DNA from 2 places in the Nonomuraea sp. NPDC050383 genome. Region 2 is predicted to be linked to the other one. Evidence: predicted binding sites of a transcription regulator. Region 2 holds the regulator's gene; the other holds the start of a gene.
The links. The regulator HrcA, encoded in region 2, represses chaperone genes, less so after heat shock. The targets are predictions, from matches to a motif close to TTGGCACTCTCNNNNNGAGAGTGCCAA.
Positions count from the first base shown of each region.

Region 1: a site for HrcA is predicted at 9,814-9,840, ahead of groES (co-chaperone GroES). Genes of this name have one in related genera too.

Region 1 is NZ_JBITIP010000022.1:56,318-71,294, reverse strand. Features, by position in the region: gene guaB (IMP dehydrogenase) at 1-935, opposite strand, end outside; gene ACIBG4_RS36560 (helix-turn-helix domain-containing protein) at 1,355-2,383, shown strand; gene ACIBG4_RS36555 (DUF5319 domain-containing protein) at 2,420-2,797, shown strand; gene ACIBG4_RS36550 (hypothetical protein) at 2,758-3,003, opposite strand; gene ACIBG4_RS36545 (sigma-70 family RNA polymerase sigma factor) at 3,000-3,635, opposite strand; gene ACIBG4_RS36540 (response regulator) at 3,948-4,622, opposite strand; gene ACIBG4_RS36535 (sensor histidine kinase) at 4,631-5,917, opposite strand; gene ACIBG4_RS36530 (alpha/beta hydrolase family protein) at 6,214-7,524, shown strand; gene groL (chaperonin GroEL) at 7,723-9,342, opposite strand; gene groES (co-chaperone GroES) at 9,413-9,727, opposite strand; gene ACIBG4_RS36515 (methyltransferase domain-containing protein) at 9,970-11,430, shown strand; gene ACIBG4_RS36510 (hypothetical protein) at 11,625-13,610, shown strand; gene ACIBG4_RS36505 (serine hydrolase domain-containing protein) at 13,720-14,796, shown strand; gene tsaD (tRNA (adenosine(37)-N6)-threonylcarbamoyltransferase complex transferase subunit TsaD) at 14,850-14,977, opposite strand, start outside.
Region 2 is NZ_JBITIP010000009.1:296,141-311,117, reverse strand. Features, by position in the region: gene ACIBG4_RS24050 (hypothetical protein) at 1-532, shown strand, start outside; gene ACIBG4_RS24045 (16S rRNA (uracil(1498)-N(3))-methyltransferase) at 698-1,423, opposite strand; gene dnaJ (molecular chaperone DnaJ) at 1,452-2,591, opposite strand; gene hrcA (heat-inducible transcriptional repressor HrcA) at 2,603-3,616, opposite strand; gene ACIBG4_RS24030 (hypothetical protein) at 3,768-4,799, shown strand; gene ACIBG4_RS24025 (DUF3097 domain-containing protein) at 4,818-5,624, shown strand; gene hemW (radical SAM family heme chaperone HemW) at 5,784-7,004, opposite strand; gene ACIBG4_RS24015 (MOSC domain-containing protein) at 7,134-7,766, opposite strand; gene ACIBG4_RS24010 (MFS transporter) at 7,872-9,290, opposite strand; gene ACIBG4_RS24005 (TetR/AcrR family transcriptional regulator) at 9,313-9,972, shown strand; gene ACIBG4_RS24000 (hypothetical protein) at 10,013-10,387, opposite strand; gene ccmA (heme ABC exporter ATP-binding protein CcmA) at 10,512-11,138, shown strand; gene ACIBG4_RS23990 (DUF6297 family protein) at 11,135-12,775, shown strand; gene lepA (translation elongation factor 4) at 12,848-14,677, opposite strand; gene ACIBG4_RS23980 (hypothetical protein) at 14,733-14,977, shown strand, end outside.

The DNA.
Region 1 (14,977 bases), on a different contig from region 2:
CCGACCCCGGCGACGACCCGCGTGGTGCAGATGGAGCCCGGCCCGACGCCCACCTTGACGGCGTCGGCGCCCGCGTCGACCAGCATCTGGGCGCCGGCCCTCGTCGCGACGTTGCCGGCGATGACGTCGACCCTGCTGTTGGCCTTGACCTTGGCGACCATGTCGGCCAGGCCCTTGGAGTGGCCGTGCGCGACGTCGACCACGATGACGTCGACGCCCGCCTCGATGAGCGCCTTGGCCCGCACCTCGGCGTCGCCGCCGACGCCCACCGCCGCGCCGACCACGAGCCTGCCGTCGGCGTCCTTGGTGGCCAGGGGGTACTGCTCGCTCTTGGTGAAGTCCTTGACCGTGATGAGGCCGCGCAGCCGGCCGTCGGGGTCGACGAGAGGCAGCTTCTCGATCTTGTTCTGCCGGAGAAGGGCGAACGCGTCGTCCCGGGAGACGCCGACCGGGGCGGTGACCAGCGGCATCGAGGTCATCACCTCGCGCACCGGGCGCGCCTGGTCGGTCTCGAACCGCATGTCGCGGTTGGTCACGATGCCGACGAGGATGCCGTCGCGGTCGGTGACCGGCACGCCGGAGATCCGGTACGTGGCGCACAGCCGCTCGACGTCGGCCAGCGTGTGGTCGGGGGTACAGGTCACCGGATTGGTCACCATGCCGGCCTCGGACCGTTTGACCAGGTCGGCCTGCTGGGCCTGCTCCTCGGCCGCCAGGTTGCGATGGAGGACGCCGATGCCGCCCTGCCGGGCCATGGCGACCGCCATGCGGGCCTCGGTGACCGTGTCCATGGCCGCCGAGACCAGCGGGATGGACAGCGTGATGTTGCGTGACAACCGCGAACTGGTGTCGGCCTCACCCGGCTGGAGATCCGAATAACCCGGCACGAGCAGCACGTCGTCGAAGGTAAGACCCACCTCGGTGAACTTGGACATGCTGCGGCCCCCTCCTGCCGTTGCGCGTGATGGGGACAAGTCTAGGGCCTGCGTCCAAACAGGAAGGATGCCGGGAGGACGATGACCCCCACGGCCCGTCGTACTCCCGGCATCGAAAAAGGGCCGGGGGACGGGACGGTCGGTGATCCGTCCCGTCCCCCGGCCACCGGCGGCCCGGGCCGGAGCGCGCGTCGCGCCACCGGACCCCCCTCCGTGTCCTGATGGCCCGCGCTCCGCGGCTCGTGGATCCGCCGACTCTCCGTCAAGCCTGCGTCACCCAGCGGCACGCCGCAATGTGCAAACGTGCAATTGCACGAAGTTGCACCGATGCCGCGTCATCCCGCGCAAGGAGGCGGACATGGCGCCGATGCCGCGTTATCCTCGCGGCACCCCCGGTCCCCCGTACGGAGCCATCCGCCATGCGCAACGAGTCACCCGACGTGCCCGATCCCCTCGCGGCGCTGGGCCTCGACCCCGCTCAGTCGGCCCTCTACACGGCGGTGCTGCGCCTGCACCGCGCCACGCTCACGGAGCTGGCGGAGGCGATGGGCGGGCCGTGCGACAAGGTCGGCAGGCAGCTCGACGACCTCGTACGGCTGGGCGTGGTCGACGAGCACTCGGGCGAGTACCTGGCCCGTCACCCGGCGGGCGCGCTCGGGCGGCTGATCGCGCAGCGGCTCGACCGGCTCGCCGAGGAGAGCAGGCGCATCGACTCGGCCCTCGGGTCGATCCGCGGCCTCATCCGCGACTACGACGCGGGACGCGACTACCAGAGCGGGCCGTTCCCGGTGGAGCTGGTCAGCGGGGCGGACGTGCTGTACGAGAGCGTGGTCGGCATGGCCGTGCAGTCGCCGCCGATGACGGTGCTCACCGCCATCCCGGACGAGCGCACCATGAGCGACTTCGCGCGGAAGTTCGCCGATCCCTGGATCGACGCGCAGCAGCGCGGCCTGCTCACCGTGCGCGCCGTCGTCCCCGTCGAGACCCTGGCCATGCCCGGCGTACGCGACCGGCTCGGCCGCCTGCTGCAGACCGGCGGCGGGGTCCGCACGCTCGACCGGGTGCCGAGCTGGTTCATGACCGCCGGCGACGAGGCCGCCGGCCTGCCCGCGCTGTGGGGCGGCAACCTGCCCGACCACGCCTACAACTTCTACCTGTTACGCACGCCGATCGTCGTGGGCGTGCTCACGTCGCTGTTCGAGGAGTGGTGGGGCCGGTCCGTGCCCATGCCGTGGGGCCACCGCTCCGACGGCACCGTCCAGGTGATCCGGCTGGCCGCCCAGGGCATGTGCGACGAGTCGATCGCCCGGCACCTCGGCGTCTCCGTCCGCACCGTGCGCGCCAGATTCGCCGACGCGATGACGCGGCTGGGCGCGCAGTCCCGCTTCCACGCGGGTGTGGAGGCCGCCCGGCGCGGATGGCTTGGCCAGGCCACTGACGACCGGTGACCACCACTGGGGCCGCATCGGTCATATGGTGGGAAGGTGCTGGAAGACGTCCCCCGCGACCCGTTCGCGGACGATCCGAACGACCCCTCCGCCGCGATGGGTGAGCTCGACGACGCCGAGCCGCTCACGGCCGCCGAGCGCGACGAGGCCATCACGGACCTCGCCGACGTGGAGGTGTTCCGCTCCCTGCTGGAGCCGCAGGGGGTGCTCGGCCTGGTACTCGACTGCCCCGAATGCGGCGAGCAGCACTTCTTCGACTGGGACCTGCTGCGCGGCAACCTACGCCAGATGATCGAGAAGGGCCGGCCACAGGTGCACGAGCCCGCCTTCCACCCCGACCCGGCCGACTACGTCACATGGGAGTACGCCAGGGGCTACGTCGACGGCGTCATCGACACCGAGGAACGCCGCTGACCGACGGGCTCCGCACCGCCCTCAGGAGCGCCACCGTCCTCGTCGTCGTAGGTGTCGGCCCGCAGGGCGGCCAGCAGCCGCGCGGCGGGATCGTCATGAGGGGGCGGCTCCCCACGGGCGAGGGCATCGAGCAGCGCGTCGCTCCCGTCCTCCGGAGCGGCGACGGAGCCGGGAGCCGGTCCGGCCGCAGCGCACTCCTGCGTCAAGCCGACTCCAGCTCGGCCATCTGCCGCAACCTCGCGAGCGCCCGGTGCTGGGCGACCCGGACCGCACCTGGTGACATGCCCAGTACATTACCGGTCTCCTCAGCAGACAGCCCCGACACCACCCGCAACAGCAGCAACTCACGCTGGTTGTCGGGCAGCCTGGCGAGCAGCCGGCGGGCGTGCTCCACCTCGATGTAGCGGACCACGGTCTCCTCGGGCCCCGGTCCGTCGTCGGGCCCGTCGGGCAGGTCCTGCGTCGGCACGGCCGAACGCACGGAGCTGCGCAGCGCGTCGGCCACCTTGTGCGAGGCGATGCCGAAGACGAACGAGGCGAACGGACGGCCCATGTCGCGGTAGCGCGGGAGCGCGGACAGCACCGCGATGCACACCTCCTGGGCCACGTCATCGGCAATGTGATATTGCCCTGAAACCCTGCCCAGCCTGGCGCGACAATAGCGCACCACCATCGGACGCAACTCGGCGAGCAGGGATTCGATCGCACCGCGATCTCCCTGCACGGCGAGACTGGTCAGTTCCCTAAGGTCGGAGTCATCCGTCCGTGCCGGAAGTCTCGACGCGAGCCTTACCCCAATTTTGGCGTCGGCGACGCTTCCCTCGCTCACGTTAGGCATGATGCCCGCACTGATCGGGCCTGTCGTCATCGCGAACGGCTACGGATTGGTCACATTGAAGAGACGGCGACGGCCCGTGATCGAATGACGACAGTAAGGCTTTCGCGTTGGAGGAATATTTCACCCCAAAAGGTGAAATGCGCGGAATTCGTCAGCAACGGCGGCTCAGACAACGCACCGAGACGAGAACACAGATCGACATCCGACGCTTTGCCAGCACTTCCGGTTTACCCGGGGTAAGTCACTATTTCATATCCGAAGCCGCTGCTGCGTTGTAACCATTGGTACCACGTCACATCTCATGGGATGTCTTCATATCGGCCCCCCGCTCCCGAGTGAGCCTGGGGCGATCAAGCCGGTCTCGTAGGCGAGCACGACCGCCTGAACCCTGTCCCTGACGCCGACCTTGGACAGGATGCGCGCGACATGCGTCTTCACCGTCGTCGGGCTGAGGCTCAGCCGGTCAGCGAGCTCGGCATTGCTCAGTCCGGTGGCGAGCAGGCGCAACACCTCCAGCTCCCGGGGCGTCAGCTCCGACAGATCCCGGTGTACGGCTGCCTTGGCCTGGTCGCGGCGGGCGAACCGCTCGACCAGGCGGCGGGTGATCGTCGGCGCGAGCAGGGCGTCCCCTGCACGCACCAGACGCACCGCCGCCACCAGATGCTCGGGTGTGACGTCCTTGAGCAGGAATCCACTGGCCCCCGCGGTGAGCGCGGCGTAGACGTAGTGGTCGAGGTCGTACGTGGTCAGAATCAGCACGCGGGTGTCGTCCGCACCTTCTGTCATGATCTGCCGGGTGGCTTCGAGGCCGTCCATCTGCGGCATCCGGATGTCCATGAGCACGACGTCGGGTTGAGTACGCCGGACGGCGGCGACGGCTTCCACCCCGTTGGCCGCCTCGGCCGCCACTTCGATGCCGTCGGCGGCGAGGATCATCCCGAACCCGCTGCGTACCAGCGCTTGGTCATCGGCGATGACCACTCTCATGGGCCGGTTCACGGGGCGGTCCACGGAATCCGCACCTTGATCTGGTAGCCGCCGTCGCGCCGCGGCCCGGCCTGCAGGACGCCGCCGTAGAGGGCGAGCCGCTCCCGCAGCCCGATCAGGCCCCGGCCCTGCCCGTCTCCGGCGCGCGTCGTCCGCCTGCCGCCGGTGTCGGTGACCTCGATCTCCAGCCAGTCGCCCCGGTGGCCGATCGTGACGGACGCCGCCGCACCGGCCGCGTGCTTGATCGTGTTGGTCAGCGCCTCCTGCACGACGCGATAGACAGCCAACTCCACCCCGGGCGGCAGCGGGCCGGGCGGCGGAGAGATCTCGGCGCTGACCGGCACTCCGGCTGCGCGAACCCGTTCGATCAACGAGTCCAGCCGGTCGAGTCCCGGTTGCGGTTCGAGCCCGTCGGCGCCGCTGCCCGCCCGCTCGCTCTCCGGCCCGGCGAGCAGGCCCATGACGTGGCGCAGTTCGGCCATCGCGGCCCGGCCGCCGGCCTCGACCGCCAGCATGGCCTCCTTCGACCGGGCCGGGGCCGTCTCCATCACCTTGCGTGCCGCTCCAGCCTGGATCACCATCACATTCACGTTGTGGGTGACGACATCGTGCAGCTCGCCGGCGATCCGGGAGCGCTCTTCCTGGACGGCTTTCTGCATGGCTTCCTCCTGTCCGCGCTGCAGCTCGGCGAATCGACGGCGGCCGGCGTCGAGTTGCTGCCGCCAGGATCGGACGAAACCGGCGGCGACTCCGGCGCTCATCAGTACCACGAACGGTCCCAGCCAGCTTGGCAACGCCGGGACGGAGTCCCGGAAGGCGGCGCCTGCCAGCACGGTGGCGAGGACGAGTCCCCCGATGGCCGGCGCCCGGTGAGGGCTGTGGGCCACGGCGCCATAGGCGGCGATGGCGAACGCCAGCACGGTGATCCACGTCGCGTCGTCGCGGGTGGCCAACGCCGCGGCCAGCACCACCCAGAAGGTCATCAGTGGGTACAGACGTCGCACCGCCAGCGGCAGAGCCGTCAGGACCACCAGGAGCGGAAGCAGCCCCGGATCCTCTTGGTCGTCTGCGGGGACGACGGGCCGCTCCGGGCGGTCAGGCGGGGCGTCGCTGCTTCGTGGCGGTGGAGAGGGCCGCAGTTGCAAGGGCTCCAGCAGGGAGGGCCGCTCCCCGGCGACGCGATGGGCGCCGTCTGTGGCGCCCGCCGTCGCGGCCACTGCGACAACGGTCAGGACGATCGCGAGCAGCAGGTCGGCGAGGACTGACCGGCGTGAGGGCCGGGCGGGCCTCCGCACGGGGCGCAGCACATCAAGACCGGACTGCCACCAGACACGTCGTTCGCTCGCTTTCACTCATGCATTGTCCCGACCGCACGGCACGTCCCGCGTCGGCCTCGGTGACCGGACCCGGCATCCGCCAGGAGTACATCGCGAGGATGACCCGGTGAGGTCTCCTCCTCGAGGCAGGGCCGATATCGGCATGACAGCCGACGCGGACGGATCTCTCCGGCCTCTAACGTCATTCCCGCCACCGGCCGCCCGCGGAGGCCCCGTCGAGGCGGCCTCATCAGGAAGGACATTTCATGGGTCATATGAGGGAGAGGGAGAGCACGCCCGGCGCCGCCTCAGGGCACGGCGCAGGCTTCGGGGGCGACGAACCAGCGCCGCCCCGCCGGATTCGCCGAGACGTCACCGCCGTCGCGGCCCTGCTCGCCTTCGTAGCCGCCACCCCCTGCTCCGCCGCGTTCGCTTCGATCGTGTCCGACGCCCCCTCGCGTGAACTGTCGCCCGGCTTCACCGCAGCTGTCGCCGCCGACCTGTCGTCCACCCGGCTCGGCACGCCCCACCTCCCCGAGCCGACCGGATCCCAGCCGGTCGGCACCACGTCCCTGTACCTCAAGGACACCTCCCGCGCCGATCCCTGGGTCCCCGCCGCGAAGGCGAGAGAACTCATGGTCTCCCTGTGGTACCCGACGAGATCCCGCAGCGGGAAACGGGCCCCGTACATGACGGCGAAGGAGTCGGAGCTCATCCTGAAAGGCGGGGAGGTCACCGGCGTGCCGTACGACGCGTTGAGCAGAACGCGGACCAACGCCTTCAGCGACGCCGAACCGGCCGGACGCAAGCACAGCCTGCCCCTGGTCGTGCTCTCCCCGGGCTTCACCGAGCCCCGCAGCTCGCTCACCGCCCTGGCCGAGGAGCTGGCGAGCAGGGGCTATGTGGTGGCCGGCATCGAGCACACCTACGAGAGCCTGGCCACGGCCTTCCCCGACGGCCGGATCACCACGTGTCTCGCATGTGAGGGGAGCAAGGGCCAGGAGTTCTGGAACAAGGTGGGCCAGAGCCGGGCGGCCGACGTCTCCTTCGTGCTCGACGAACTGACCGGCGCCCACCCCGCGTGGAAGGGCGCTCCGCTGATCGCACCGTCTCGGATCGCGATGGCCGGGCACTCGGCAGGAGGCGCGAGCACCATCGCCGCCATGCTGAAGGACACCCGCGTACGTGCCGGGATCGACATGGACGGCACCGCCTTCGCCCCGATCCCCGACGGCGGACTGTCGCGGCCGTTCCTCTTCCTGGGCACGCAGGCCATGCACAGCCCGGGAGGCAAGGACACCACGTGGGAACGTGACTGGGCGCAGCTGAGGGAATGGAAGCGCTGGCTTGTGGTGACAGGGGCAGAGCACGCCTCCTTCACCGACACCGCGCTGCTGGTGGAACAGCTCGGTGTCCACCGCAATCCCGGCCTGTCCGGCGACCGCGCCGTCGAGATCACCCGCAGTCACGTCCGAGCCTTCTTCGACCTGCACCTGCGCCACAGGCCCCAGCCCCTGCTGAGCAAGCCGTCACCGCGCTACCCCGAGGTCAAACGGTGTGACGTTGAGCGGAAGATCTGCACTTAGGCGCTCACCCACCCGTCCGGCGACCATCCACGCCGGACGCCTCCCCTGCGCACCTCCGCCTCCTACGCCTTCACAGCTCCCCCATCACGGGCCGGGCACGCGAACGGCCCGCCTCCGGGAGTGGGGGCGGGCCGTTCGTGAGCCGTGGTGTCACCGGCCGCGCGGGCCGAAGCCCGTCAGCCGGTGATCCTCAGGTCGTCAGTGGCCGTGACCGTGGCCGTGGCCCTGGCCGGCGGCCGGGGCCTCCTCCTCGGGCTTGTCCACGACGAGCACCTCGGTCGTGAGCAGCATGCCCGCGATCGAAGCGGCGTTCTGGACGGCCGAGCGGGTGACCTTGACCGGGTCGATGACACCCTGCGCGATCAGGTCGCCGTACTCGCCGGTCGCGGCGTTGAGGCCGTGGCCGGCCTCCAGCTCGGCGACCTTGTGGGTGACCACGTAGCCCTCGAGACCGGCGTTCTCGGCGATCCAGCGAGCCGGCTCGACCAGCGCGCGGCGCACGACGCCGACACCGGTGGCCTCGTCGCCCGTCAGGCCGAGGTCGTCCAGGTCCTTGGAGACGTGGATCAGGGCCGAGCCACCGCCGGAGACGATGCCCTCCTCGATCGCGGCGCGCGTCGCGGAGATGGCGTCCTCGAGACGGTGCTTCTTCTCCTTGAGCTCGACCTCGGTGGCCGCGCCGACGCGCAGCACGCAGACGCCGCCGGCCAGCTTGGCCAGCCGCTCCTGCAGCTTCTCGCGGTCCCAGTCGGAGTCGGACTGCTCGATGGCGAGCTTGATCTCCTTGACGCGGTCCTCGATCGCCTGCTGGTCACCGGCGCCGTCGACGACGGTCGTGGCGTCCTTGGTGACGACGATGCGACGCGCCTGGCCGAGCACCTCAAGGCCGACGTTCTCCAGCTTGAGGCCGACCTCTTCGCTGACGACCTGGCCGCCGGTGAGGATGGCCATGTCCTGCAGCATCGCCTTGCGGCGGTCGCCGAAGCCCGGCGCCTTGACGGCGACGGAGGTGAACGTGCCACGGATCTTGTTGGTGACCAGGACGGCCAGGGCCTCGCCCTCGACGTCCTCGGCGACCACGAGCAGCGGCTTCTTGGTCTGCGCGACCTTCTCCAGCATCGGCAGGAAGTCGGCGATCGAGGCGATCTTGCCCTGCGTCAGCAGGATGTAGGCGTCCTCGAGGACGGACTCCATGCGCTCGGGGTCGGTGACCATGTAGGCCGACAGGTAGCCCTTGTCGAACTGGAGGCCCTCGGTGAACTCGAGCTCCATGCCCATGGCATTGGACTCTTCGACCGTGAGGACGCCGTCCTTGCCGACCTTGTCGAACGCCTCGGCGATCAGCTCGCCGATCTTGGCGTCCTGGGCGGAGATCGTCGCGACGTTGGCGATCTCCTTCTTGTCCTCGACCGGGCGGGCGCTGGCGAGCAGCTTGTCGCTGATCTCCTTGGCCGCCTTGTCGATGCCGCGCTTGAGCGACAGCGGCGAGGCGCCGGCCGCCACGTTGCGCAGGCCTTCGCGGACCATGGCCTGGGCCAGGACCGTCGCGGTGGTGGTGCCGTCACCCGCGATGTCGTTGGTCTTGGTGGCCACTTCCTTGGCGAGCTGGGCGCCGAGGTTCTCGTAGCGCTCCTCCAGCTCGATCTCACGAGCGATGGTCACACCGTCGTTCGTGATGGTCGGAGCACCGAACTTCTTGTCGATGACGACGTTGCGGCCACGGGGGCCGAGGGTAACCTTCACGGCATCCGCGAGGGCGTTGACGCCACGCTCAAGAGCGCGACGGGCGTCCTCGTCGAACTCCAGGATCTTCGCCATTTTGCTGAAAGTCCTCTCCTAGTGTCGAAGGCCCCGGCCGCTCACGCGCCCGGGGCCCGACACCACCGGCTTACTTCTCGATGATCGCGAGAACGTCGCGGGCGGAGAGCACGAGGTACTCCTCGCCGCCGTACTTGACCTCGGTGCCGCCGTACTTGCTGTAGAGGACGACGTCGCCCTCACTGACGTCGAGCGGGATCCGCTTCTCGCCGTCCTCATCCCAGTTGCCCGGGCCCACCGCGAGGACCTTGCCCTCCTGCGGCTTCTCCTTGGCGGTATCCGGGATGACCAGGCCGGAAGCGGTGGTCTGCTCAGCCTCAAGCGGCTGCACCACAATGCGGTCGCCGAGCGGCTTAACGGGAACCTTGGTGGCGGTCGTCACGATCGGACCTCCCCTTCAGATTTGAATGATCTAGAAGAGGCGACCAGCGGGGCCTGCCGTCGCGGGTGCCAGACCTGCCTCGTCGCACGTTGGCACTCTCAAGGGGAGAGTGCCAACAGGAAACATATGCAAGAGGGGCTTGACAGTCAACACGAACACGTCTGCTGAGAGCGATAACCCATCCTCGCAGGTCGTGACGGGGTCCCGGATCGGGGGCCGCACGGGAGGCGCTAACGTCGTACGGCGTGGACCTGGACGCCTTCACCGAGCTGCTCACTCCGCGCGGACAGCGCGCGCTCGCGGAGGCGGGCGAGCTCCAAGGGGGCGACCCCGTGGCGGCCGCGACGAGCCTGCGCCGGACCTACGACGCCGCGCTCGCCTCGGCGGCGCTCACCCAGGCGCGGCTCCGGGACCGGGCGCGCGCCAAGTTCGGCGCGGACGCCGAGCTGATGTACTTCACGCCGCACGGCCTGGAGCAGGCCACCCGTGCCGAGGTCGCCGCCCACCGCGCCGCCCGGCTCACCGCGCTGTGGCACGACTCACACCGTTCACAGGGCTCGCGAACGCGCCAGGGAGCGGCGGCTCGGGAGGAGGGCACCGCCTCGGGGACACGCCCGCCGGGCCCGCACGACTCCCGTCCTCAGGATTCGGGCCCTCATGACTCGGGTCCTCATGACTCCGGCCCGCACGGCTCCAGCCTGTACGGCTCCGGCCCGCAGGGCTTCGGTCCGCCCGGCTCGGGCACGCAGGGGGCGGGCACGCAGGGGGCGGGCACGCAGGGGGCGGGGCCGAGGGTCGTGGACGCGTGCTGCGGCATCGGCGGGGATCTCCTGGCGCTGGCCCGGGCGGGCTGTGTCGTGGACGCCGTCGACACCGACCCGCTGACCGTGGCCGTGGCCAGGGCCAACGTCGAGGCGCTCGGACCGGCCGGACGGGTCACGGTCCGGGTGGCCGACGCCGCGTCCGTGTCGCCCGAGGACTACGACGTGCTGTTCGCCGACCCGGCCCGGCGCACCTCCAGGGGCCGCACGTTCGACCCCTTGGCCTACTCCCCGCCGTGGCCCGTCGTGCTCGACCTGGTCGCCCGGGCCCGGTGGGCCTGTCTCAAGGTCGCCCCGGGCATCCCGTACGAGTTCATCCCGGAGACGGCCGAGGCCGAGTGGGTCTCGTACAAGGGCGAGGTGAAGGAGGCCTCCCTGTGGACGCACCCCGGCGCCCGCACGACCGACCGGCCGGACACGACGGCGGGCGGCGGGGCGGTCCGGCTGGCCACGTTGCTGCCCGGCGGCCACGTCCTGCGTGACACCGGCGCCGTCGCCCCCGTCGGCCCGCTGGGCCGCTACGTGTACGAGCCCGACGGCGCGGCGATCCGCGCGCACCTCGTGGCCGAGGTCGCCGAGCTGGTGGACGGCCGCCTGCCCGACCCGATGATCGCCTACATCACCGGGGACGACCCGGTCGACACTCCCTGGGCGTCCCGGTACGAGGTGGAGGAGGCGCTGCCGTTCTCGCTGAAGCGCCTGCGCGCCGCTCTCCGCGACCGGAAAATAGGAAATATCACTATTAAAAAGCGCGCCTCCGCCGTGGACATCGAACGCCTTCGCGGAGATCTGCGACTTTCGGGCAGTGAATCCGCCGTGGTCATTCTGACCCGGATCATGGATAAGCCGTCCGCCTTGATCTGCCGCCCATGCCCACCTGCGTAAATAGCAAAACAGGGCGCTTGTGCGGCAACCACGATATTTTCCCGCACCACTGACGTGGCTTGATCGAGAGGCTAAGGTGGGCGGGCGGGAGTTCTCCCCCCTGTAGCGGTTTACCGCGTTCTCCTTCTTCCATCTGCAAACCGGACCTATCCCACCGCTGCGCGATGAACCGTCGGCGAGTGAAGGAGCTTTCGGTGGATCATTCCAACCACACCACCCTCCTGCAGACAGGGGGGCACAGCAAGGTCCCGGAGAGAATGCGGGAGCTGCTGGCCCGCGCCGCGCAGGATCATGTGTACGAGCAGCGCACGCAGGGGGCCGTCCTCGACGAGATCCGCCAGCGGCTCGAAGGCATGGAGTGGCTGCTGCGCGAGGTGCGCGAGCGGGAGCTCGGTGGATTGAGCGGCACGCTGGAGACGGTGAGCGGGCGCCTTGACGACATGGCCGCCAAGCCGCCCATGTGGGCCGAGGGCCTCGCCCAGCACGTCGAGGCGGTCCGCGACCACGTGGACGCCGTCGGCTCGCAGGTGGGCTCCGTGGACGCCCGGGTGGAGTCGGTCCACCAGCGCGTCGCCCCCGTGGTGGAGCTCCCGAACATCTGGGACGATCTGACGACCATCGGCGGCGGCGTCGAGGAGACGTTGAAGCGGCTGCAGTCGGTGCTGGACGGCGGCGAGGGCATCGCCAAGCGGATGGGCGAGTTCGCGGCCGTCATGGCCCAGCTCGGCTCCAGCATGGAGGCCGCCGCCAGCCGCTTCACCCGGCTCGACAGATCGCTCGCCGAGCTGACGGCGCGCACCGACCGGGTCGAGAACGTGGTGGCCGAGCTGTCCAGCGGGATCGCCGCGGGGTTGTCCAGCGGGCTGGACGGCCGGCTGGCCGCCGCGGCCGAGCAGGCCGGGACCCGGGCCGCCGCCGTCGGCGAGCAGGTCAACGCGCACGTGGACGCCGTGGCCGAGAGGCTGACCGCGCACGTGGACGTGCTCGCGGGCCAGGTGAGCGCCGTGACCGACCGGCTGACGACCGCCGAGCAGCGGCTCGCGGCGCGGGTGGAGGAGTCGCGGCAGGAGCTGGCCACCTGCCTGGAGGAGACGCAGCAGCAGGTCGCGGTGCGGCTCGACGAGCTCGACTCGCGCATGGAGGGCGTGGACGGCCGCCTGGCCGGGATGGACTCCCGGCTGGGGTCCGTCGACAAGCGGATCGTCTCGCTCGACGGGCAGCTCGGCGCCCTGGACGGCCGGATGGACGGCCGCTTCACCGCCCTCGACGGCCGGCTGACCACGCTGGACGAGCGCGCGGTCGCCGCCGGCGAGCGGCTGGGCGCCGTGGACGAGCGCGTGGGCGGGGTCGAGCAGCGGATGGCGGCCGTGGACCAGCGGATGGCGACGGTGGACCAGCGGGTGGCCGGCGTCGACCAGCACCTCGGCGAGAACGCGACCCGCAACGAGGCCCGCTTCAACCACCTGGACAACGACCTGGAGTCGCTGGACGAGCGGCTGAGCGAGGTCGAGGAGCATCTGACGACCCGGTTCGACGCCGTCGACAGCACGGTGACGGGCCGTTTCACGACCGTCGACACGAAGCTGGCGGCCGGGTTCGACGGGGTCACGAGCCGCCTCGACCGCAGCGACAGCGCCATGGCCGCCCATTTCGCCACGGCCGACGCCAACCTGACCGCCCGCTTCGACACGGTGGACGGGCTCGCCACCCGCCTCGACACGGTGGACACGGACATGGCGACGCGGTTCGACCAGGTGGGAAATGCCATCCAGACGGCCATCCAGACGAGCATGCAGACCCGCTTCGACGGCGTGGACCGGCATCTGACGGACCTCGCCACCCGCGCCGAGCAGGCGGGCGAGCAGTTGGAGACGGTGGACGACCACCTGGAGGCGGTCAACCAGCGGGTGAGCCAGCTCCCGGTCACGCTGGGCATCGGCGAGCGGATCGAGGAGGCGATCGCCGCCCGAGCCGCCGACGAGGCCGACCGTCTCACGGCGGCGGCGGGCGCGCTGACGGAGCTGCTCCAGGCGCGGCCCGACCGCGAGGAGCTGACGCGCACGGTGACGGGCATCGTCACGCCGGCCACGGCGGACCTCACCAAGCGCCTGGGCTCGCTGGAGGAGACCATGCTGGCCCTCGCCGAGGCACTCCTCCGCCCCACCCGGCCGAAGGACTGACCCGCCGTTCGGATCGGATGCCGGCTCCTGAGCTGCTGCGGTTTTCCACAGGTGAAGTCGGCGGAGCACCGCATTCCGCCGCACAGCCGATCTCCCTAGCGTTGCGCACATGATGCAGCTGATGATGAACGTGCTGGTCGCGACGGCCGTAACCGCGGGTGGCCACGGTGTGGACGTACGCTCCGACCTGGACAAGATCGTGGCCGGCGGCGGGGCCACGGCCGCCCTGGCGCGGGTCTCCGACGGCGGACACACCTGGTCGGGCGCCGTGGGCGTGCGCGACATCGAGCGCGAGGGACGGCCGTCGCCCAACGGGTACTTCCGGATCGGCAGCGTCACCAAGACCTTCGTCGCGACCGTTGTGCTCCAGCTCGTGGACGAGGGCAGGATCCAGCTCGACGACCCCGTCGACCGGTACCTGCCGGGCCTGGTGCCGGGCGGCGCGCAGATCACCGTCCGCCGGCTCCTCAACCACACCAGCCACCTGTACGACTACATGAGCGAGCCCGGATACTCGACCAACCGCTGGCGCGGCGACGCCCGGTTCCGCTCCTACCAGCCGCGCGAGCTGCTCGAAGTGGCCTTCGCCAAGAAGCTCCCCGACGACGGGAAGTGGCACTACTCCAACACCAACTACGTGGTGCTCGGGCTGCTGGTGGAGAAGCTGACCGGCCACCCGTACGGCAAGGAGGTCACGCGCCGCATCCTGCGGCCGCTGGGGCTGCGCCACACCGTGGTGCCGGGCGACCGGGCGGGGCTGCCGGCGCCGCACGCCAAGGGCTACGAGCCGCTGCCCGGCCTGGTGGACGCCACGCGGATGAACCCCTCGCTGGACTGGGCCGCAGGAGAGATGATCTCGACCGCGGCCGACCTGGAGCGGTTCATGTCGGCGCTGCTCGACGGCAAGCTGATCAGCAAGACGTCATTGCAGGCGATGCGCACGACGGTCGAGACCGGAGCCGGGTTCGGCTACGGGCTCGGGCTGCAGGCCTACCGGCTGCCGTGCGGCACGGTGTGGGGACACAGCGGCGAGCTGATCGGATACCTCACGTTCGCGTTCCGCTCGGACTCCGGCAAGTCGATGACCCTGTCGATCAACCCCTCGACCCGCAACCCGTCCACCGAGGAGGTCATGGGCATCGCCGTCAAGGTGTTCTGCGGCTCGGCGGCTCAGCGGCGCGACTGACGGTCCCGGCCACCCCGGCGGGACGTGGACCACCGTGACCGACGCCGCACACGTCACACATGAACCGTCGTGATCGGCATCGACGAGTCGGCCGGGATCTCCAGGGCGGACGGGGTGATCCCGGCGGCCACCAGGTCGGAGCCCAGGGCGGCCACCATGGCGCCGTTGTCGGTGCACAGGC
Region 2 (14,977 bases):
GGAGACCGTGCAGGATGTCCGCACCACCTCGACCCCGCCCTCGGGGTCCTCCACCAACCGGGCCGTGTCGCCCGATCCGCCGCAGCGCAGCGAGGAGCGTGAGGTCGTGGTGCTGCCCGATCCCACGACGCGGCCACCGCGGCACGTCCCCGAGACCGCCAGGTCGACCAGCAAGCCGACGCCCAAGGCGTCTTCCCCCACCCCGTGCCCCACGCCGACCGGCGAGCAGGCCGGCCGGCGGACCACCGGCCAGGCCGACGACCTGACGCCCGGGCCGACGTCCGACCAGACGGACGAGCCCACGGGCGGGCCGACGAGCGGGCCGGCCGAGCCGCGCGACGACTGTCCCGGCGCGACGCCGACCCCGGCCCGGACGCCCACCCCGGCCCCCACGGTGACCGAAACGGCGCCGGCGGCCGTGCCGTGCCCCGCCGACGACTGCCCGGCCGACGCCCCCGACCCGACGCAGCCCGTCCAGACCGTCCAGACCATCACCACCATCATGGACGCCAGCCCGCTCTCCTCGCAGTAGGGCCGCCGGCGCCCGCGAGGCGGCCCGGCGCCGGCGGGTCACCAGCGCCCGGCACGAGCCATCCGGCGGGTCATCAACGCCCGCTACGAGCCATCCGGCGGGTCACCAGCGCGCGGTACGAGCCTCTCGGCGGGTCATCAACGGCCGTGCGGACCTCTCAGCGGGTCACCAGCGGCCGGTACGGGCCATGAGGACCGAGGCCGCCGCCACCCCCGCCGTCGAGGTGCGCAGCACCGTGGACCCGAGCAGCACCGGCACCGCTCCGGCCGCCCGGAACCGGGCCACCTCCTCCTCCGACACCCCGCCCTCGGGGCCCACGACCATGACCACGTCGCCGTCGGCCGGAGTCTCCAGGCGCGACAGCGGCTCGGCGGCCTCCTCGTGCAGCACCAGCCCGAGGGCCGCGCCGCGCAGCAGCGCCTCGACCTGAGCCGTGGAGGCTGGCTCGGTCACCTCGGGCAGGTGGAAGCGGCGGGCCTGCTTGCCCGCCTCGCGCGCGGTGGAGCGCCAGCGGGCCAGCGCCTTGGCCGCCCGGTCGCCCTTCCACTGGGTGATGCTGCGCGAGGCGGACCATGGGACGATCACGTCCACGCCCGCCTCGGTCATCATCTCGACGGCCAGCTCGCCCCGGTCGCCCTTGGGCAGGCCCTGCACGGCGACGATCCGGGGCCGCGGCGCCGGCACGTCGTGGCGGGCGACCACGTCGAGCCGGAGGGAGTCCTTCAGCGCCTCGCGCACGACGCACTCGGCCACCGCGCCGGCGCCGTCGGTCACGTCCACCCGCTCACCGGCGCGCAGCCGGCGCACGGCGGCGGCGTGACGCCCCTCGGGCCCGTCGAGCAGCAGCTCGGGCCCGTCGAGGGCGTCGGACAGGAAGACGGGGACGCTCACGTCCGCCCGTCTCTACCCCGCGGCGGCCTCATCTCCCGTTGAACGCGTCGCGCAGCCGTGAGAAAAAACCCTGCTGCCCCGGTGCGAACTTACCCGGAGGGCGCTCCTCTCCCCGGAGCTTGGCCAGCTCCCGCAGCAGTTCTTCCTGCGCCGGATCGAGCCGCGACGGCGTCTCGACGTTGACGTGGATCAGCAGGTCGCCGCGGCCGCTCTCGTTGAGCCGCTGCACGCCCCGGCCGTACATCGTGATGACCTGCCCCGACTGGGTGCCCGGCCGCACGTCGAGCTCCTCGGAGCCGTCGAGCGTCTCGACGGTGAGGATCGTGCCGAGCGCGGCGGCCGTCATCGGGATCTGCACCGTGCAGTGCAGGTCGTCGCCGCGCCGCTCGAAGATCTCGTGCGGGCGCTCGACGATCTCCAGGAACAGGTCGCCGGGCGGGCCGCCGCCGGGGCCGACCTCGCCCTCGCCGGCGAGCTGGATGTGGGTGCCGTCCTCGACGCCCGCCGGGATGCGCACCTTGATCGTACGGCGGGTGCGGACCCGGCCGTCGCCGGAGCACTCCTGGCAGGGATGCCGGATGATCGACCCGAAGCCGCCGCACTGGGGGCACGGCCGGGACGTCATGACCTGGCCCAGGAACGACCGGGTGACCTGGGAGATCTCGCCGCGGCCGTTGCACATGTCGCAGGTGTCGGGGTGGGTGCCGGGCGCGGCGCCGGCGCCCTGGCAGACCTCGCACAGCACGGCCGTGTCGACGACCAGCTCCCGGGTCGTGCCGAACGCGGTCTCGCGCAGGTCCAGCTCGACGCGGATGGTCGCGTTGCGGCCCCTGCGGGCGCGCGAGCGGGGCCCGCGCGCGCCGCCGGCCTGGCCGAAGAACGCGTCCATGATGTCGCTGAACGGGAAGCCCGCGCCGAAGCCGCCGGCTCCCGCGCCCGCCCCGCCGCCGCCGAACGGGTCCGCGCCCAGGTCGTACATCTGGCGCTTGTTCGCGTCGGACAGGACCTCGTAGGCCTGCGTGATCTCCTTGAACCGCTCCTGGGTCTCAGGATCGGGGTTCACGTCAGGGTGGAGCTCCCGGGCCAGCCTGCGGTAGGCCTTCTTGATCTCGTCCTGACTGGCGTCACGGCGCACCCCGAGGGTGGCGTAGTAGTCGCTGTTTGCCACTTATCGACCTCTTATGATGCAGCCAGGATCTGGCTGACGTAGCGTGCCACCGCGCGTACGGCGCCCATCGTCACGGGGTAGTCCATCCTCGTGGGACCCAGCACGCCGAGCCGGGCCAGTTGGTTGTCGCCAGAACCGTATCCGGTCGCGACGATGGACGTGCCGTGCAGATAGGGGTTTTCCGAGCCGATGCGCACAGTGAGCGCGGACGGGATGTCGCTGGACGTCTCGCCGAGCAACCGCATGAGCACGACCTGCTCCTCCAGGGCCTCCAGCACGTCGCGCAGGCCGACGGTGAAGTCGGCGCCGGCGAGGTTGGCCGCCCCGGCGAACACGATCTTCTCGTCGTGGCGTTCGACGAGGGTCTCCAGCAGCACCGACAGGATGGTGGCCACGGCCGGCCGGTCCTCGGCGGGCAGCCGCTCGGGCAGGTCGGCGACGAGATCGGGCACGGCGCTCAGGCCGCACCCGTCGAGACAGGCGTTGAGCACGGCCCGCAGGTGCGCGATGCGGGTGTCCTCCACGACCTCGGGCAGCTCGACCACGCGCTGCTCGACGCGGCCGGTGTTGGTGATGAGCACCAGCATGACGCGCCGCTCCGAGAGCGGCACCAGCTCGACGTGCCGGACGGTCGAGCGGGTCAGCGTCGGGTACTGCACGACCGCGACCTGCCGGGTGAGCTGCGCGAGCAGCCGCACGGTGCGGGTGACCACGTCGTCGAGGTCGACCGCCCCGGCCAGGAACGTCTCGATCGCCCGGCGCTCCGCCCCGGACAGCGGCTTGACCTGTGACAGCCTGTCGACGAACAGCCGGTAGCCCTTGTCGGTCGGCACGCGGCCGGCACTGGTGTGCGGCTGGGTGATGTAGCCCTCCTCCTCCAGCGCGGCCATGTCGTTGCGCACGGTGGCGGGGGAGACCTTGAGATTGTGGCGCTCGGCCAGCGCCTTGGAGCCCACCGGTTCGTTGGTGGACACGTAGTCTTCGACAATGGCGCGGAGCACCGCCAGCTTACGTTCGTCGAGCACGTGCTCACCTCCTGCGTCTGCCTCGGGGAACGACCGTCTAGCACTCTGTGTTCCCGAGTGCCAAGTGTACGGCTCTCACCCACAAGGTGCGATAACACCTGGCCATCCTGCCGCTGGCGCGGGCCCGCCTCCAGGGATCAGACTTGCCGACATGACCGACGAGTCCCCCTCCCAGCCGAACGACCCGGCGCCCGGGTCCGGCCCCCATCCCGGTCAGCCCCCTCCTCCCCCGCCGTACGGGCAGCCGCCGTACGAGCAGCCGCCGCACGGGCAGCCGCCGTACGAGCAGCCGCCGCACGGGCAGCCGCCGTACCAGACGGGGCCGCACGGCATGCCGCCGCAGCAGGCCCCGTACTCGCGGCAGCCTCCGTACCCGCAGCCTCCGTACCCGCAGCCGCCGTACCCGCAGCCGCCGTACCCGCAGCCGCCGTACGGGCCGTCGTACGGGCCGGGGCCGGTGACCGGCGAGCAGGCCGCCCACCCGCAGGTCCCGTACCAGCCGGGCCCCTACGGCTCTCCTTCGGGCGAGCAGGGGTCCTACGGCGGCCAGCCGCTCACGGGCCCGTACGGCAGCCGGCCCCTCCCGGTGTCCGGCATGTACGCCGGCGGCCCCCTGTACGCGCCCCGGGCGGACCCCAAGCTGCTCCGGCCCCCGCTGTGGTGGGTGTGGGCCGCCTGGGGGCTCGCGCTGGTGTGCGTGGTGGCCGGGGTGGCGCTGTTCGCGAGCGGCGTGGCGGACACGGCGCGGAGCGCGCTGCCGACGAGGACGTTCGGCTCCGGTGAGACGGTCACCGTGAACGTGGACCCGGCCGACGAGCCCGTGGTGTACCTGGCCAGCGCCTCGCCGGTGCAGTACACCTGCTCGGCCGGCGGCGGCGCCGGCAAGGCGCTGCTGGCCAGGATGCCCGGGAGCATGACGGTCACGCAGGGCTCGACCACCTGGCGGGCCATCCTCGCCCTGAACGTGCCGAAGGCGGGCGGCTACCAGCTCAAGTGCGACACGGCCGCGGGATCGGGCGCGCGCTTCGCGGTGGGCCCGGCCGTGGACGCCGGCGGGCTGCTGGGCGGCATGGCCGCGCTGTTCCTGCTGCCCGGGGCGGGCGTGCTGGTCGCGGTCGTCCTGACCGTCGTCGTCCTGGCGCGGCGCAGCGGCCACCGCAGGCGCCTCGCGGCAGGCGGGTGATTTGCTACGGTCCCCGGTGTGTATGACGGTGATGTTCTCGCGGGCAACTGGCGGCGGCCGGGCAAGGGCACGATCCCGAAGGTGCCCGCCGAACCCGACCTCGTGGTGGAGGACGCCGACAGCGGGTTCTGCGGCGCGGTCGTGGCCTGCGACAAGGAGGCCGTCACGCTGGAGGACCGGTTCGGCAGGCGGCGCCTGTTCCCGCTGGCGCCGGCCGCGTTCCTGCTGGAGGGCAGGCCCGTGACGCTGGTGCGGCCGGTCGCGGCGCCGAGCGGGCCGAGGCGCAGCGCGTCGGGGTCGATCGCGGTCGAAGGGCTGCGCGCCAAGGTCGCCAAGGAGAGCCGCATCTACGTCGAGGGGGTGCACGACGCCGCCCTCGTCGAGAAGATCTGGGGTCACGACCTGCGCGTGGAAGGGGTGGTCGTCGAGTACCTGGAGGGCGTCGACGACCTGCCCGCGATCGTCGAGGAGTTCGGCCCCGGGCCGGGGCGCCGGCTGGGGGTCCTGGTGGACCATCTGGTGCCCGGCTCCAAGGAGAGCCGCATCGCGGCCCGGGTGACCTCTCCGGAGGTGCTGGTGGTCGGGCACCCGTTCGTCGACATCTGGCAGGCGGTCAAGCCGTCCGCGCTGCGCATCCCCGCCTGGCCGGACGTGCCGCGCGGGGTGCCGTGGAAGGAGGGCGTGATCGCCGCCCTGGGGTGGCGCGTGGAGCCCGCCGAGGCGTGGCGGCGCATCCTGGGGGCCGTCTCCTCGTTCGCGGATCTGGAGCCCGAACTGCTCGGCCGGGTGGAGGAACTGATCGACTTCGTCACGGAGGCACCCTGACCCGGGACCCGCCGCATCACCGGCCACGGGCCCGCGGTCGGGTGACCGGGTCCGCGGTCACGGCCGGTCCTGTTCCCGATCGTGTGGATCGTGTCGCCGGCCCTCCACGTCCGGGCGGCGCCCGCCGCGCACCACCGCTTCCGGTCTCCGTCCGCCTGATCAGCTGACCAGGTCGCGTACCAGCGCGTCGGCGAGCAGCCGGCCCTTCAGGGTGAGGACCATGAGGCCGCCCTTGAACGCCTCCGGCTCCAGCAGCCCGCCACCGAGCGCGGCGGCGACGGCCGTCCGCGCGCCGGGGGCGACGTCGGCCAGCGGGTAGCCGGACACCAGCCGGAGCTCCAGCATGAGGCGTTCGGTCTCACGGTCGTCGGCGGTGAGCACCTCCCGCGCGTGGGCGGGCGAGACGCCCGCGGTCAGGCGCTGGGCGTAGGCGGCGGGGTGCTTGACGTTCCACCAGCGGGTGCCGCCGACGTGGCTGTGGGCGCCGGGGCCGGCGGCCCACCAGTCGCCGCCGGTCCAGTAGAGCAGGTTGTGGCGGCAGCGGGCGGCGTCGGACGTGGCCCAGTTCGACACCTCGTACCAGCGGAACCCGGCCTCGCCGAGCATCGCGTCGGCGATCTGGTAGCGGTCGGCGGCCACGTCGTCGTCGGGCATGGGCAGCTCACCGCGCCGGATGCGGGCCGCCAGGCGGGTGCCGTCCTCGACGATGAGCGAGTACGCGGAGACGTGGTCGGGCTCGGCCTCGATGGCGGCGGCGAGCGAGGCCCGCCAGTCGTCGTCGGACTCACCCGGCGTGCTGTAGATGAGGTCGAGGTTGACGTGGTCGAACCCGGCCGCGCGCGCCTCCTTCACGGCCTGCCCGGCCCGGCCGGGGGTGTGGTGGCGGTCGAGGACCTTGAGCACGTGCTCGCGGGCGCTCTGCATGCCGAAGCTGACGCGGGTGAAGCCGCCCTCGCGCAGGCTCTCCAGCGAGGCGGGGCCGACGGACTCGGGGTTGGCCTCGGTGGTGACCTCGGCTCCCGGCGCGAGGCCGAACTCGTCCCTGACGGCCGCGAGGACGCGGACCAGGTCGGCCGGGGGCAGCAGCGTGGGGGTGCCGCCGCCGAAGAACACCGTCTGGACGGGGAGGTCGGCGTCGCCGAGGACGCGCCGCGCCAGCCGCACCTCCTCGACGACCGTGTCGGCGTAGTCGCGCTGCGAGGCGCCGGGGCCCAGCTCGGCGGCGGTGTAGGTGTTGAAGTCGCAGTAGCCGCAGCGCGTCACGCAGAACGGCACGTGGACGTAGAAGCCGAACGGGCGCTCGCCGAGGCTGCGCAGCGCGCTCTCGGGGAGCTCGCCCGAGGCGGGCGCGGCTTCGCCGTCGGGCAGGGTGGATGGCACACCTCCAGTCTGCCCGCCACCACCGACCACCCTGACCACGGGCCACCCGCACCATGCCTTCCCCGGCTCCCCTCCACGGCGGTGCGGGTCCGGGGAGGCCGGGTGGCGCGACGGGCCGGCTCGCTCAGGTCAACGTGCCGCTCCGAGCACCCGGTCGGCCACGTCGTCCCAGAAGGCGGAGCGTCCCGGGACGGCCAGCACGCGCCGCAGCAGCTCCTTGTCGCCGTGGAACGCCCGGAACGCCTCGGCCACCGTCACCCCGTCGCGCGGCCGGTGCACGATCCGCACTCCGTCACCGGCGCCCAGCTCGCCCGTCTCCACCACCCTCAGGTACGCGCCCGGCCGCCCGGCCTCCGTGAACCGGCGCACCCATCCCGGCTCGTCCATCCAGTTGCGGAACACCACGCACGGCACCCGTGGCCCGCTCACCTCCAGCACGGCCGACCCGACACGCCAGCGCTCCCCCAGCACCGCGCCGTTGACGTCGAGTCCCTCGGTCGTCAGATTCTCGCCGAACCTGCCGTCGCGCAGCCCACGCCGCAGCTCGGCCTCCCACCAGTCGTAGTCCTCGCGCGCGTACGCGTAGACCGCGTGGTCACCGCCGCCGTGGTTGACCAGATCGCCCCGGCCGTCACCGGCGACCCCTTCGGGGCGTACCTCCACCCGGTCGAGCACCGGTGCCTTGTCGATCGCCGTGCGCCCGGTCTTACCGGCCCAGGGGGCGTCCACTACTTTCCCGACATTTACCGAGATGACCCGCATAGCGCCGACGGTAACCGAGCCGTTCCCCGGCGGCGATCCCTTTTCCGGGCCCTTCCCCGGCTTCAGAACCCGAGGTCGTGGGAGAGAGGCAGTTCTCCTCGCCCATCACACCGGCTCCTCGACCGCGAGCACCGTCGCCCGGCCGTCCGCACCGGCCGCACCGGCCGCACCGTCGCCGGCGGCCCCGCGAACGTCCTCGGCACGGCGGGCGCCGTACACGCCCTGCACGAAGCCGAAGATCGCCGAGACCAGGGCCGCCATGGCCGAGACGGCGAAGCTCCACCCCGCCCCGGCGCCGGACAGCACCGCTCCCGTGACCGCGCCGGCCAGGCTGCTCCCCACCACCCTGACCAGCGAGTTCACGCCTCCGGCCGCCGCCGTCCTGGCCGGCTCGACATGCTCGACCGCCATCGTGCCGAGCGCCGCGTACCCGAGCCCGATCCCCACGCCGAGCACGGCCGACGCCCCGTACAGGCTCGCCGGCGACCCGTGCGAGACGCTGAGCCAGAGGGCGGCGACCGCCACCACCACGGACCCCGCGCCGACCAGCGACGCCGCCGCGAACCGGCGCATCAGGCGGCCGGCGAGCAGCGAGACCGTCAGCATCAGCAGCGCCGCCGGCAGCAGGTACAGGCCGACCTGGAGGACCGAGGCGCCGAGCCTTACCTGGGCCACGGACGACAGCGTGGTGATGGTGCCGAACAGTGCGAACCCCAGCAGCAGCGACGCCACCGTCGCCCCGACGGTCCCCCGGTGCAGCAGCATCGGGATCTCGATGAGCGGAGACGCGGCCCGCCGGGCCGAGACCACCCAGAGGGCGAACAGCACGACGCTCGCCGCGAGCAGCCCCAGTGTGCCCGCCGAGGTCCAGCCCCAGGCCGCGCCCTTGCTGACGGCCAGCAGCAGGCAGACCAGCCAGGACGCCACCAGCGCCGCGCCCGCGTAGTCCGGACGTCCGGCGGCCTGAGGACGGCCGGGTTCACGGACGAACAGCATGATCAGCACCACTCCGGCGGCCCCGAGCCCCGCAAGGGTCCAGAACAGCGCCTGGTAGCCGCCTCCGGCCAGGCCCGCGAGGATCATGCCGGCCCCGCTGCCGACGCCGATCATGGCACTCAGCACGCCGATCGCCGTGGGCAGCCGGTCGCGCGTCACCTTCTGCCGGGCGATGCCCATGGCCAGGGGCAGGAGGGCTGCGGACACGCCCTGGAGCGCCCGGCCGGCGATGACCACGGACAACGTGCCGGCCAGGGCGGCCATGACCGACCCGGCGACCAGGAGCAGGAGGGTGGCGACGGCCACGGGACGCCTGCCGTACAGGTCGCCGAGGCGTGACAACAGCGGGATGGTGACCGCGCCGGAGAGCAGGGAGGCGGTGAGTACCCAGGAGACGGAGGTCAGCGGCGCGTGGAGCTCGCGTTGCAGCACGGGAAGCATCGGGACCACGGCCGTCATCTGGAGGGTGCCGACGGCCACGCCGAACGCGAGCACGCCCACGGCCGCCCATGGCGACTTTTTATACATGTATAGAAAGTAACATGGCAGGATGCCGGCGCGCACGGGGAGACCCCCCAAGATCTCCAAGGCGGACATCGTCTCCGCGGCCCACCGCGTCATCGACGAGGAGGGCACGCAGGCACTGACCATGCGCAGGCTGGCCCGCGAGGTGGGCACCACGCCGATGGCCCTCTACCACCACGTGCGCGACAAGGACGAGCTGCTCCTGCTGCTTCTGGACGACTACGCGGCCGGCGTGCCGCGACCCGAGCCGCAGGCGGGGTCCGCGGATCCGGGCGAGCGGATCGTGGCCGCCGCCGTCGCCATGCGCGTGGCGCTCATGGATGTCCCGTGGATCGTCGAGGTGCTCAGGGCCGACGATCTGATGTCGGCCCGCGCGCTGTGGTACCCGGAGCAGATCATCGACGCGGCCGTCCAGGCAGGCCTGACCGCGGAGGACGCCGTGGACGCGTACCGGATCATCTGGCACTACACGGCGGGCGAGATCGCCGCGCGCGCGGCCGCCGCGCGCCGGCGCGAGGACGGCAGGCCGACGTACCGGAGCCAGGTGTTCGAGAGCCTCGACGCGGCGCAATTCCCCAGAATCGCCTCGCTGGGCGGCCGATGGGAGGAGCTGACGGCCCGCGACACCTACGCCAAAGGGGTACGGGCCCTGGTGCGCGGCCTGCTGAGCCCTCCCCCGGTCTGAGCTCCGCCCGGCGGGGCCTCACCCCCTGGTGCCGTCACGGTCACAGGCGGCTCCAGCCGGCCCGGTCGGCGAACCGGTCCGCACGGTCGCGGGTCGCCTTGCCGGCACGGTCACGTGCGACCGCGCCTGCCAGGTTGAGCTGCGACTCGGCATCGAAGCCCGCGAGCTGTAACAGCTTTTCCAGCGCTGCCTGCCGGGTCTCCTCCAGGGTGGCGCCCCGCTCCCCGAAACAGTCGGCCGCGACGTCGAGCACGGCCGTGACCACGGCCGCGTCGGGGTAGGGCACGTCGATCACAATGGCGCCGTCCTTCGCCCGATCCGCCGGCACCAGGTGCAGCCGCAGCAGCCGCCGCATCTCCTCGGCCATCGCGACCCCCAGCACGGCCGCGCGCTCGAACCTCTCAGCAGCAAGCATGTCTCTCTCCAGTCGCACAGGTGTTCGTGAACACCAACGCTAGACGGCGCCACCGACAGAATCCGGCTGCACGGGAGGCACATCAGCCACCCGCGCGCGACGATCTACGGATTAGGCTCGAACGGTGTACGAAAAGACCGTCGTCGCCGAAGACCTCCATGTCGCCCTTGGTGACGGCCCCGTCCTCGAAGGGTTCTCGCTGAGCGCCTCCCCCGGCGAGATCGTCGCCGTCGTGGGCCAGAACGGTTCGGGCAAGTCCACGCTGCTCCGCTGCCTGGCCGGCCTCCAGCCGGTCGGCGGGGGCCGAGTCACCGTGTTCGGGGCCCCACCCGCCGACGACGCCGCGTTCTGGCGGGACGTCGCGCTGCTGGCCGACGAGCCCGCCTGGTACCCCGGCCTGACCAGCCGCGAGCACCTGGAACTCGTCCAGGCCGTCCACGGCGCGCCGCGCATGACCGCCGAAGCGGCTCTGAGCGTCTTCGCCCTGGCCGGGCGCGCCGACGCGCCGCCGCAGAACCTGTCCACCGGCCAGCGCCAGCGACTCTCACTGGCCGCCACCTTCCTCCGGCCCAGCCGGCTGCTCCTTCTCGACGAGCCCGAGCGCGGGCTGGACGCCTCCTTCCGCGTACGGCTCGGCGAGCTGATCGACGCGTACGCGGCCGGCGGCGGCACCGTCGTCATGGCCACGCACGACCCCGTCCTGGCGGCCCGCGCACGCCAGGTCTCCCCCGCCGGCCAGGCGACGGCATGAGCTCCCCGCACTCCCCTGATCCCGCCGCGGTGCGGTGGTTCCTGCGGCAGCGGCGGCAGGGCTCCACGAGCGCGCTCGACCGGTACGTCACCGTGTTCGGCGTCGCCCTCGTGGGTGTCATCGCCGCGCATCCCATCTCCTCGCTGCTCGCGAGCATGGCGGGGACGACCACGACGGCCCGCATGAGCGCGGGACTGGCGCTGGTCGTGCTGGCCTTCGCCGGGTTCACCGCCGCCGCCCGGGCGGCCGGGCCCGTGGCGCTGTCCGCACCCGACGCGTCATGGCTGCTGCCGGCGCCGCTGGGACGGCGCGCGATCCTGGGCCGGACGGCGCGCCTGCTGCTGGTGGCCGCCGTGATGGCGGGCGCGCTGCTCGGGCTGGCGCTGCTGGCCGTGCTCGGCGCGCCGGACCGGCTCCTCTGGCGGCTGGCCGGGGCCCTGGTGGTCGGCGTGGGCGCGACGGTGAGCACCATGGCCCTGGCCGTTCTGGAGCAGGCGTCCAGGCTCTGGGACGGCTGGCTGGGCATCGCGACGGGCGCGCTGGTGACGCTGGCCGTGGTGCTGAGCGTGGCGGCGATGGGCGCCCGGACAGCCCGTCCCGCACTCACCGGAGCCGACCTGATGACGGGTGCCGGAAACGTGTCAGGGATCGGCGGTGTCACGGGAGGTGAGGCAGGGCTCGTCCCTGCTGTCCTCCACGCGGTCCTGGGAGCGGTGGGCGCCGTGGCCGCCGCTCCACCCGCCGTCGTGGCCGGCGTCGCTGTGACGGCCGCCCTGACAGCCGCCCTCCTCGTACGGCAGGCGTGGGCCACCCTGGACCGCATGCCGGCCGGAGCCGTGCTGGCCGCCTCCACGCGGGCCGCGCACGTCACCCGGGCGGCCGTGCTCCTCGATCCCGGGGCGCTGACCTGGATCGCCGAGGACAACCACTGGAAGGCCAGGAGGCTGCGGTCCAGGAGGTGGCCGTCGCTTCCGGCGCCGGCGGCGCTGGCCTGGCACGACTGGCGCCGCCTCGCCCGCCGGCCGGGCCGCCTGATCGCGATGGCCGCCTCCGCCGCCCTCCCCGCCATCCTGGCCCAGGCCCTGGGCGTCACGACCAGCGGACCGGGAGTGCCTACGGCGGCGGCCGTCCTGGCCGGGGCCGTGGCCGTGGCGGCGGCCGCTGTGGCGGGGGCGCGCCGCGACGGCGACAACCCCACCCTGGCCAGGCTCGCCGCCGTCGGCCTGCGACCGGCACTCGCCGCCCGGGCCATGCTGCCCGCGCTCCTCGCCGGCGCCTGGACGGCCGCCGCGCTGACCGGCCTGACGCTGGTGGGCGCGTTGCCCGCCGGGGCGTGGTGGGCGTTCGGCCCGGCAGTCGCGCCCGCCGTGGCCGCCGGGGCGCTCCGGATGGCACGCAGGCGGCCTGTCGACCACTCCATGCCGGTCATCGACACCCCGGGCGGCGCCATCCCCACGGGCCCGCTGCTCTGGGCGCTGACCGGCGTCGACGTCGCCTTGGCCGGCTGCCTGCCGGCTGTCGTCGCGCTCCTGGCCCCGCCGGACGGCCTGGCCGTGTTGCTGGTGGCGCAGGCCGTCACGGGTCCGCTGATGCTCGCGACCTACCTGCTGAGGGCGCGGAAGCCGACGATCAGCTGAGAAGCGGCGGAGAGCCGCGCCCGGGGAACCGGGCGCGGCGATGGCCGGACGATGGTCGGACGCGGGCGAGGGTCAGCGCTTGGACTTGTCGGCGCCGGCGTCGGTCGACAGGGCGGCGACGAACGCCTCCTGCGGAACCTCCACGCGGCCGACCATCTTCATGCGCTTCTTGCCCTCCTTCTGCTTCTCCAGCAGCTTGCGCTTGCGGGAGATGTCGCCGCCGTAGCACTTGGCGAGGACGTCCTTGCGGATGGCGCGGATGTTCTCGCGGGCGATGACGCGGGCGCCGATGGCCGCCTGGATGGGCACCTCGAACTGCTGCCTCGGGATCAGCTCGCGCAGCTTCTTGGCCATGTCGACCCCGTAGGCGTACGCCTTGTCCTTGTGCACGATCGCGCTGAAGGCGTCGACCGGCTCGCCCTGCAGCAGGATGTCGACCTTGACCAGGTCGGCCTCCTCCTCGCCGGCGGGCTCGTAGTCGAGCGAGGCGTAGCCGCGGGTGCGGGACTTGAGCTGGTCGAAGAAGTCGAAGATGATCTCGCCGAGCGGAAGCGTGTAGCGGATCTCGACGCGGTCCTCCGACAGGTAGTCCATGCCCTTGAGCTGCCCGCGACGGCCCTGGCAGATCTCCATGATCGCGCCGATGAACTCGGACGGCGCGAGGATCGTGGACTTGGTGACCGGCTCGAAGACCTGCGCGATCTTGCCGCCGGTGGGGAACTCCGACGGGTTGGTGACCGTGAGCTCGCTGCCGTCCTCCATGACCACGCGGTAGACGACGTTGGGGGCGGTCGAGATCAGCGACAGGCCGAACTCGCGCTCCAGCCGCTCACGCACGATCTCCATGTGCAGCAGGCCGAGGAAGCCGACGCGGAAGCCGAAGCCGAGCGCGGCCGACGTCTCCGGCTCGTAGACCAGCGCGGCGTCGTTGAGCTGGAGCTTGTCGAGCGCCTCGCGCAGCTCGGGGTACTCGTCGCCGTCGATCGGGTACAGGCCCGAGAAGACCATGGGCTTGGGGTGCTCGTAGCCGGCCAGCATCTCGCCGGCCGGCTTGGCCGAGGAGGTGACGGTGTCGCCGACACGTGACTGGCGGACGTCCTTCACGCCGGTGATGAGGTAGCCCACCTCGCCGACGCCCAGGCCGCGCTCGGCGGGCTTGGGCTCGGGCGAGATGACGCCGATCTCCAGCGTCTCGTGGGTGGCGGCGGTGGACATCATGAGGATGCGCTCGCGCTTGCTCAGGTGGCCGTCGATCACCCGGACGTACGTGACGACGCCCCGGTAGGTGTCGTACACCGAGTCGAAGATCAGCGCGCGGGCGGCGGCGTCGGCGTCGCCCACCGGCGCCGGCACGGAGGCGACCACGTGGTCGAGCAGCTCGCGCACGCCCGCACCGGTCTTGCCGGACACGCGCAGCACGTCGGAGGGCTCGCAGCCGATGAGGCCGGCGAGCTCCTCGGCGAACTTCTCGGGCTGCGCGGCGGGCAGGTCGATCTTGTTGAGCACCGGGATGATGTGCAGGTCGGCGTTCATGGCCAGGTAGAGGTTGGCCAGGGTCTGGGCCTCGATGCCCTGGGCGGCGTCGACCAGCAGGACCGCGCCCTCGCACGCCTGGAGGGAGCGCGACACCTCGTAGGTGAAGTCGACGTGGCCGGGCGTGTCGATCATGTTGAGCACGTGACCGTCCCACGGCAGCCGGACGGCCTGGGACTTGATCGTGATGCCGCGTTCGCGCTCGATGTCCATCCGGTCGAGGTACTGCGCGCGCATGGAGCGGTCGTCCACCACGCCGGTGATCTGCAACATCCGGTCGGCAAGGGTGGACTTGCCGTGGTCGATGTGCGCGATGATGCAGAAGTTGCGGATCAACGCGGGGTCGGTCTGGCCAGGCTGAGTGCGCACCGAAGTCCGTTTCGACAGGGTTGAGGTCAAGCGTCTTTCATGGTGACATGCCCGGGTGATCCCCCGAACCGTCATCCGCCGCGGCCTGCGCCTGCTCGCGCTTGCCTTGGTCGTCGTGGTCGCGCTGGTCGGCCTCCTGGCCGCCGCGTTCCGTGTCCAGTTTACCGGCGCTCCGGCAGGCTGGGCGAAGAGCACGGGCAACGACGCCCTCTGGCTGGGCCACATGTGGGTGGATGGCCGCCGTACGCGGCAGGATGTCCAGAATCTGGCGGTACGGCTTCGCGGCACGGGCATCAAGGA